4 regions of the Shewanella sp. 1180_01 genome follow, and region 1 is predicted to be linked to each of the others. Evidence: predicted binding sites of a transcription regulator. Region 1 holds the regulator's gene; each other region holds the start of a gene.
What was found. Region 1 encodes sigma-54, which starts transcription at its own class of promoters, with help from an activator protein. Its sites were predicted from a motif close to GTTGGCACGNNNNTNGNNT; they were not measured.

Region 1 (2,209 bases):
GCACAACGTGCACATTATTGATCTGTTCGAAATGGCGTTCAAGTTTTGAAAACTTTTCTTCTACATATGCGCGTAACGATTCGGTAATTTCGACATGGTGTCCACTCAGGTTTATTTGCATAGAAACGTCCTCCGATATCCACTGTAGGTTATAAACTTTTACGCTGATTAGAAGGCGGAATGAGCATAGCCTCTCGGTACTTCGCAATGGTTCTGCGGGCTACGTTGATCCCTTGTTCTGCCAGAAGCTGTGCCATCTTACTGTCGCTTAATGGTTTTTTCTGGTTTTCCGCTGCAACCAGTTTCTTAATGAAGGCTCTGATTGCTGTGGATGAGCACTCCCCACCATCGTCAGTACCGACGTGGCTAGAGAAGAAGTATTTTAGTTCAAAAAGTCCCTTAGGGGTATGCATGTATTTCTGTGTCGTCACCCGTGAGATGGTCGACTCATGCATTTCTACCGCTTCGGCAATATCGTTAAGCACCATAGGTTTCATGGCTTCTTCACCGTATTCAAAGAAACCTTGCTGATATTGGACGATACAGTTCGCCACCTTCAACAGGGTATCATTACGGCTCTCTAAACTCTTGATAAACCATTTAGCCTCTTGCAGATGACCACGAATAAATTGGCTATCGGCTTGGCTTTTAGTGCTGCGCGCCATCGAGGCATAATGTTGGTTTACATTGATTTTTGGCATGCAGTCAGGATTCAGCTCAACCACCCAGCGGCCATTTTTCTTCGACACTGACACATCTGGGATGACGTATTCGTCATCGTTGGGCGTAATCAATAAACCTGGGCGGGGATTGAGGGTTTGGATAAGCGCGATGCCGTCTCTTAATTCATCCTCTTTTAATTTAGTCTTACGCATCAACAATCTAAAATCGCGGGCGGCGATCAGATCTAAATGATCTTTGATCAGCATGCGGGCGTTTTCTAGGTTGGGCGTGTCAGCGGCGAAATGCGACAGTTGGATCAACAGGCACTCGCTTAAATCGCGGGCGGCAACACCAATGGGATCAAAGTGTTGAATGCGCTTGAGTACAGCTTCGACTTCGTCGAGCTCAACCTCAGAATTGCCCATGGCTTCGAGGATTTCGTCAGTGCTTTGGGTGAGATAGCCTTGATCGTCGATGGCATCAATAATGGCGGTGGCAATGGCTAAATCGGTTTCAGAAAACGGTGTGAGGTTTTTTTGCCATTCTAAGTGTTCATACAAGCCTTCACTGGTCTCACCTTGGAAGGGCATATCGTCTTCACGACTGCCGCCGGGGCCAGAATTAGGAGAGGCGGTGAACACTTCATCCCATGTGGTGTCCATGGGGAGTTCGTCGGGCATGGACTCTTTCGTGAGCGACTCTGCCGTGTCTATGGTGGAGCTGTCTTTTTCTGGCGGCAGGGTGCTAGATTCACTGAAATCCGTATCGGATAGCGTTTGGTTTACAGGGTCTTTAGTGGCGTCGAATTGATCCTCTTCCAGCTCGAGAAGGGGATTAGAATCTAAGGCTTGCTGGATCTCTTGCTGCAGTTCTAATGACGACAGTTGCAACAGACGTATGGCCTGTTGTAATTGTGGCGTCATGGTTAACTGTTGACCCAGTTTGAGCTGGAGTGACGCTTTCATGTTACCGCTGATCCCTACGTTATTATTGTTGGATGAGGCCGCTTGTTATCATCTTGAGTGGAGTCCAATGGTGGCATAAATTGCCTACATTGGCTCCGCTTGATTAACTATAGCCTGAATTGTTCACCTAAGTACACAGCCCTAACTTGCTGATTGTCTAAGATCTCTGCGGGTGTTCCTTCGGCAATCAAGTTTCCGTGACTCACGATATAGGCATGTTCACACACATCTAATGTCTCACGGACATTGTGGTCTGTGATCAACACGCCAAGGCCACGACTTTTGAGCTGTTCGATAATCTTTTTAATGTCGATAACCGAAATCGGATCGACACCAGCAAAGGGTTCATCGAGCAAAATGAACTTAGGATTTGCTGCTAACGCCCGCGCAATTTCGACACGGCGACGTTCACCGCCCGACAATGACATGCCTTGGCTGTCACGGATGTGGGTGATGTGGAACTCTTCAAGCAGATGCTCTAGCTCTTCTTCCCTTTGCTCTTTTTTTAGTTCTTTACGCGTTTGAAGCACGGCCATGATGTTGTCATGGACGGTCAGTTTACGGAAGATACTGGCTTCCTG
Region 2 (2,209 bases), on a different contig from region 1:
TACGAAATAAATCACTGTCCGGACTCGATAATTCCTCAAGTGCGGCAAATTCTGCTTTGGTGGCCGCCGCCATTTGTAACTCGTCACAGGCTTGCCATTCGCTCTGCCAACGGATAATGCGTTTGTGATCGCCATTAAAGGTTGCTGGGAGTCGATATAAAGGAATGGGCAATAGATTATCGCCGCTGCGCAGGGGCGAGCACATGTGCACAAAGCTGGTATACAGCAGTTGCCAGCTCGGTGTGTCGGTATTGCTGACCTCAGAATTAATGTCCTGACCGATAAACTTTTCCCGCGGCGCGAGTAGCTTAGCGTCGGTTAACTCTGCTAAGGCTTTTTTAACCCAAGGACTGTGATATTTATGCGCTAAACTGCTTTTCTCTGGCATCAGTAAACGCACTCTAAACTCACCGTCATTAAAGGCGACCGCAAATTCTCGCCCTAAGATTTGGCCATTAGCTCGATAGGCTTCGAGGAGTTGATTAATGGCTTTTTCGGCGGCAGAGATAGTGGTGTCGGCGAAGCATTCGAAGCGCAGTTCAGTGACAAACATTAAGCGGTTTTTCCTTGGGATTCTAATAAGTTGATGCGTTGTTTTAGTTCAAGCAGTTCGTTTTTCAATTGCATGATTTCTGCTTTTTGCTGCTCAGCATGACGTTCAAAATATGCCTGTTGTATCTGCAGGCGATCGGCAAGCAGCGCAAGCGTCAAGGTATCGTTAGTTGCTGCGGCTTCGATTGTCGGGCTGAGGGCTTGTAACTCGGCTAAACGCTCGCGATCCGCCTTAGGCATAGATTTAAATTGCTGCAAGCCTTGGATCAATATCGGTAAAGGTAGGCTGCTACCTAAACGGGTTTTAATTAAGGCAAGGCTCGGTACTTTACCGCAGGCTTCGAGCGAACGTGCAGCCGCTAATACTTGGTCAAGTGGACTCATAATTAGCAAAATTCCTTAATTTGTTGGATGATTTAAACTAATCTCAAAAGGTTGCGTAAGTTTTTTCATTTAAAAACAGTGTGTTGTCATTTGGCATCTATTTTGCTTATTGTCCTGCCTAAATCGCTTTTTCAAGCAAAAATAATAATCACACAGGATGTCACATGATTAACCATAAATTGAATAACAAACTTATCGCCATCACTTTTTTAGGGCTTGCAAGCTTAGGTCTTAGCGGCTGTGTGGTCAATGTCGGTGATGGCGAATCGGGTTGGGATAGCAGCGAATCATGGGAGAAAGTGCAGGATAAAAACCGCACGAACTTAACCAAACTGAGTTTAGGGATGCCCAAAGACCAAGTGATGATCTTAATGGGCACCGCTGATTTTAGTGAAGCCTACATTCAACAAAGTGCTCAACAAGGTGAATCGAATAAAGAAGTCTTAGTGTTGTTTTATCGTACCCAGCGCAATAATGGCGATGGAAAAACCACTAAGGATGAATGCACACCTATCGTGCTGAGCAACAATGCCTTAGTGGGTTGGGGTGAAACGGCTTACAGTAAAATTTAACCCGCGAGTTTTATAGCTTACGTAGCTGAGTATCGAGTTGCTCAATGGGCTCAGTCCAGAGGGCATCAGCTTCTAGGCCTTCGATGATAAAGCTCTTTTGAGCAGGGGTCCAAAAGGGCGCTTGGCTTAGATGGATGTGATGGTCGATATCATGGGTTGCAATAAATTGCGCTATGGCTTCATTGCTACTGTCTAAACCGAGTTGCTCGAATAAGTGGCTTAGGTCTACTGGAGTTGTATCCATCATTATTTCCTTTTCAGTATAGTGCCTTCGTTTAGAGTAAGCGCCTGATTGAAAAATGCAATCTATGATTAAAATTTGCACTTTTCCGTTTCCTTGGTAAATTAATTGTTACTCATAAAAAGTGTGGGCTAAGTCAAGGAATACTAATAATGGACAATGAAACCTTGGAAGACTGCCGTGCAGTCTATTTGACAGCGGAAGACTTACGCATTGCCGCCTCTATCCTCTATAACGCTTACCATGATGACCCTTTTTTTGTCGATTCACTTTTCACCTCAGATAAAGCCGCTTACGAGCAAAAACTGCGCGCCGCGATCCGCGAAGAACTCAATACGTTATGGCAACAAAAACAAGCACTCATTGGTTTATTTGACCATGAAAGACTGGTTGGTTTAGCCTGTGTGGTAACGCAAGAAGTGCCTTTGGGTGAAGGGCGTTACTGGCATTGGCGCTTGAA
Region 3 (2,209 bases), on a different contig from region 1:
ATCTAGCTCGATCCGCCACAATAAAAAGCGTGCCATTCTACTCCAGAGCGGCCTTGGCGCACAGGATTATTTTTGAACACTTATAAAACAATCCGCCGATCCTTGGGTAATTCCTGCCAATATTCCATTGAGTGAAATCCTCTACCACCACAGTTAAAGCACTGTTCAATTGCCATATTAGTAGGGAAAATCCGAGTTAAGCAGCTGAATTTGCTATTTTTCATACTCTAGACGCAAACCATTTCTGCTGATTTAAACATCAATTAAAATTGATATCACAGCGATGAAATCATCTCACCGAGAAACAGCAATAAATTCTAGCGTACATTTAACTGGGCATTCATATTGGCGTTTATGACCGCGAAAACTGAATGTCTTTAAGACTCACTTCATTGTCACGCTATACCTTTATTACGCATTACTTATTCACTTGGTCTGTGAACGGCAAAGACATTTCGCACATGAGAACGAACTCTTTCCTAATAATATGATAATAAACCACTATTGGATTGAGAATGCGTGGCATAGTTGGACAGACTAGCGTGGTTTTATGACAATTTTGCGGCGGCGAAACAGCCCAGAGAAATAGTCCAGTTCTGTGCTGAAAAGATGTGCGAGATTCAGTGCTGCTGTCCTTATGCGACTAATGTGAGCCAAGGCGTCACTGCCATCTCACTGCCACATAAGCAGTGCATGTTATTACTTTGGATCCAAGCCTAGGTTTGCATGAATCAATTCAGTGCGCACCAAAATGGATTGATGCACCAAAATGCCACAGCTAAAAGCACCATAGTGGTGCAAACACGAATCCAATTAAGTGCAGAAAAGATTTTAAACCATGTTAATCAGCTAGTTAAATTATTGGCATGGATATCGCTTTATCGCTCGTAAGTTTGGCTCAAGATAAATAACTTGAGTTAAAAGATTATAGAAGGGGCATCCCTTTACCCTACCGGAGGCTTGAGAATGTCAGTTGAATCAGTTTTAAAGCAACTTGAAGAATTAGAAGTTAAGTTCGTTGATTTACGTTTTACCGACACTAAAGGTAAAGAGCAGCACGTATCTATTCCTTCTCATCAGGTAGATGCTGATTTCTTCGAAGACGGCAAAATGTTTGACGGTTCTTCTATCGCAGGTTGGAAGGGCATTAACGAATCAGACATGGTACTGATGCCAGATCCAACGACATTCGTACTGGATCCTTTCACCGAAGAAACCACAGCGCTGATCCGTTGTGACATTCTTGAACCAGGTACTATGACGGGTTATGACCGTGACCCACGTTCAATTGCTAAAAAAGCAGAAGCTTACCTAATCTCTACAGGTATCGCTGATACTGTGTTGATTGGCCCAGAACCAGAATTCTTCCTATTTGATGATGTCCGTTTCGGTACTGACATGTCTGGTTGTTTCGTTAAGATCGACGCTAAAGAAGCGGCTTGGAACTCAGGCACTAGCTACGAAGGCGGCAACACAGGTCACCGTCCATTCACTAAAGGCGGTTACTTCCCAGTTGCACCGGTTGACTCATCACAAGACCTACGTAGCGCTATGTGTTTAGTGCTTGAAGAAATGGGTCAAGTGGTTGAAGCGCATCACCACGAAGTGGCGACTGCGGGTCAAAACGAAATCGCTACTCGCTTCAATACTTTGACTAAGAAAGCGGATGAAATCCAAATTCTGAAGTACGTAGTGCACAACATGGCACACGCTTACGGCAAGACGGCGACTTTCATGCCTAAACCTATCGTTGGTGACAATGGTAGCGGCATGCACGTTCATCAATCTCTGGCGAAAGACGGTGTTAACTTGTTCGCTGGCGACAAATACGCAGGTTTAAGTGAAACGGCGCTGTACTACATAGGTGGTATCATTAAGCACGCTCGCGCGCTGAACGCTTTCACTAACCCAAGCACTAACTCTTACAAGCGTTTAGTGCCACACTTTGAAGCACCTGTTATGTTGGCCTACTCTGCCCGTAACCGCTCTGCATCAATCCGTATTCCAGTGGTACCAAGCCCTAAAGGCCGTCGTATCGAAGCGCGTTTCCCAGATCCACATGCCAACCCATACTTAGGTTTCGCAGCGCTGCTGATGGCCGGTCTTGACGGTATCCAAAACAAGATCCACCCAGGTGAAGCGATGGACAAAGATCTGTACGATCTGCCTCCAGAAGAAGCGGCTGAAATCCCACAAGTGGCAACGTCAT
Region 4 (2,209 bases), on a different contig from region 1:
GCTTAAATCTTAAGCGCTATGTCGTTTATCTGCACATTGTAGGCTGCATTTTGGTCTAAAAGTACTGCTGTAGAGCTTTCTTCACTCACTTGTTCGATTTTTACCGTGGCTCGGCTTTTGGTTGCGACGGCGCGCATTTCATTCAGTCGATCGGGTAGGTTTTGCTGTAATACGACTTGGAATTTATCCCCGACACGAATGCCATGTTTACGGCCGAGATTTAAAATGAACCTGTCCGCTTGGCGGCTCACGACTTGGCCGAGTAAGGGTCTGCAATTGAGAGTACTGTCCAAATCGTGGGTAGCCTGTTGCATTAATTTAGTAATATTTTTGCCATAGGATGATCGCCAGAATCTGTCCGTATTCGGGGCAATAATGGCTTGTTCTTCAAATTCCCATGGCGCCGATGTGCTGTAGCTTTTACTCCAAACTTCTTCGCCACTGATCCCATGATAGAGGCTAAGTTTGAACTGGAATTGCCTGAGTGGAGCTTCATCCCAAAATCCTAGGAAGGTTGGCTGCACTGGCTCCATTGAGATATCCATAATTTGTGGTTGGAGGATATATTGGCTGTCGGTAATTTCACTAAGCCAGCTTGGGAGTCGATAACCGCGAATATCCACTAGATCTTGTTTAATATCGAGCAGTTCTTTAGCATGAGTGTGGCTAAAACCTGTGGAAGAGTAATCTTCTATAACACTGCCTAATTTTTCTGAGATCACTTCTTCAAAGCCTGAAAGCTGCCCGTATCTGAGCTGAGTACGATCTTTGATTTGTGCTTGAGGGATTAGAATCGCAGCCTTTAATTGTCCATTTGGACACTGCTGCGTAGGATCATCATTTAGATCGAGTCGTAGGGACACATAAATTTTGTTTCCCTGGATTCGTTCGCTAACAAGTTGGATGCTGATGGCTTGGGCGTTGCGATTTATCGCGAAGTTATTCTGTGTAAGGTTTCCGTTAGAGGTTTGTTGTTCACTGGAGATTTGAATGCCTGTGCTTAATGTCGCGTAGCTAACGGCTTGATTAATCGCTTCTTCCCTTGCTTGAGCCGTATTACCATTGATAATAGTCGCTTCACCACTGGCTTCTATCCATTCGGCCCGAGTAGGCAAAGACAGCAGTGCAAGGCTCAAAATGATGAGCGAAGCTGAACGTGGTATGTGCATCAATACAATCCTTATCGCTAAGCTATTGGCGAGCTTGCTAATCGAGCCAGTTTCCTGACACTTAATCTAATATACCGACAAAGCAAATTTCATGCCTGACTAACGAGAGTTTTCGATAAAGTTTCCATTGGCGCAGTCGATATACAGCGTATGAGCATAATATTGTCGGGCTGGAGCAATTTTGGTCCGAAGATTGCTGGCTTTTGTTACTCACAAAAATGAAACGCATAGAGTGTGAGTGATTTAATTGCCAGTACACCCACAGATGAGGTAAATCCAATGCTAAAGCGTGTGATTATTCCCTTAACATTACTGATGTTAGGTGGATGTGTGGCTAAATCGGTTACACCGCCCAAGCCGAGTTTAGTGGATGGCAATGGGTTGCCGCCAACGGCAGTGATCAACCATTTAGCACAGCGAATTGTGACAGAGCTCGTTAAGCAAAATGATGCTCTGCGTTCTGATCAACCAATTGTCGTCGCCACCCCAGTATTAGTGGGTGACATGAATGGCACAAATGCGTTGGCGCAGCAGTTACAGCAAGGATTAATGACGTCGCTCCATAGCTTTCAGTTTAATGTGGTTGATTTAAATTTAGCAGATGGCTTGAGAGTGACGGCTAATGGGGATTTTATTTTGACGCGAGATTGGCAACAATTGTCGAAAAATCTTCCCGTTGAGCATCTTGTCGTTTCGACTATGAGCCCAGTTACCAATGGTATGGCGATCAATACTCGGATTGTGAACATAAGTAACAATCGTGTGGTATCGGCCTCTCAAACTTTTGTGACTCAAAAAGAGTTGGCAAACTACATGCAGCCTTCGGAGCAAATTGTGTCACAAAATGGCATCTTATATCGTCAGGCGAGTCCAGGCATGAATGAAGTGCGTGTTTTAGGAGATGGAAAATGAAACGCTACCTTTTAGTTATTGCGGCGCTAATGCTAACTGGCTGCGCTGCTAAAGATAGATATGTGCAATGGGAAGATGTGCCTCCGCCGAGTTTTCCTAAGTTAACGGCCATAGGATATGCGCCCTTA

Region 2: the regulator sigma-54 is predicted to act here: its motif matches at 1,026-1,044, upstream of FW758_RS01175 (DUF3192 domain-containing protein).
Region 3: the regulator sigma-54 is predicted to act here: its motif matches at 861-879, upstream of glnA (glutamate--ammonia ligase).
Region 4: the regulator sigma-54 is predicted to act here: its motif matches at 1,250-1,268, upstream of FW758_RS13455 (flagellar assembly protein FlgT).

Annotation. Positions count from the first base shown of each region.
Region 1 is NZ_VXCT01000022.1:26,052-28,260, forward strand. It holds gene hpf (ribosome hibernation promoting factor) at 1-121, opposite strand, end outside; gene FW758_RS12815 (RNA polymerase factor sigma-54) at 150-1,628, opposite strand; gene lptB (LPS export ABC transporter ATP-binding protein) at 1,736-2,209, opposite strand, start outside.
Region 2 is NZ_VXCT01000001.1:259,624-261,832, forward strand. It holds gene FW758_RS01165 (Zn-ribbon-containing protein) at 1-553, opposite strand, end outside; gene FW758_RS01170 (hypothetical protein) at 553-936, opposite strand; gene FW758_RS01175 (DUF3192 domain-containing protein) at 1,101-1,508, shown strand; gene FW758_RS01180 (DUF2789 domain-containing protein) at 1,519-1,752, opposite strand; gene FW758_RS01185 (GNAT family N-acetyltransferase) at 1,902-2,209, shown strand, end outside.
Region 3 is NZ_VXCT01000007.1:65,832-68,040, forward strand. It holds gene glnA (glutamate--ammonia ligase) at 967-2,209, shown strand, end outside.
Region 4 is NZ_VXCT01000024.1:14,548-16,756, forward strand. It holds gene FW758_RS13455 (flagellar assembly protein FlgT) at 3-1,169, opposite strand; gene FW758_RS13460 (FlgO family outer membrane protein) at 1,449-2,081, shown strand; gene FW758_RS13465 (LPP20 family lipoprotein) at 2,078-2,209, shown strand, end outside.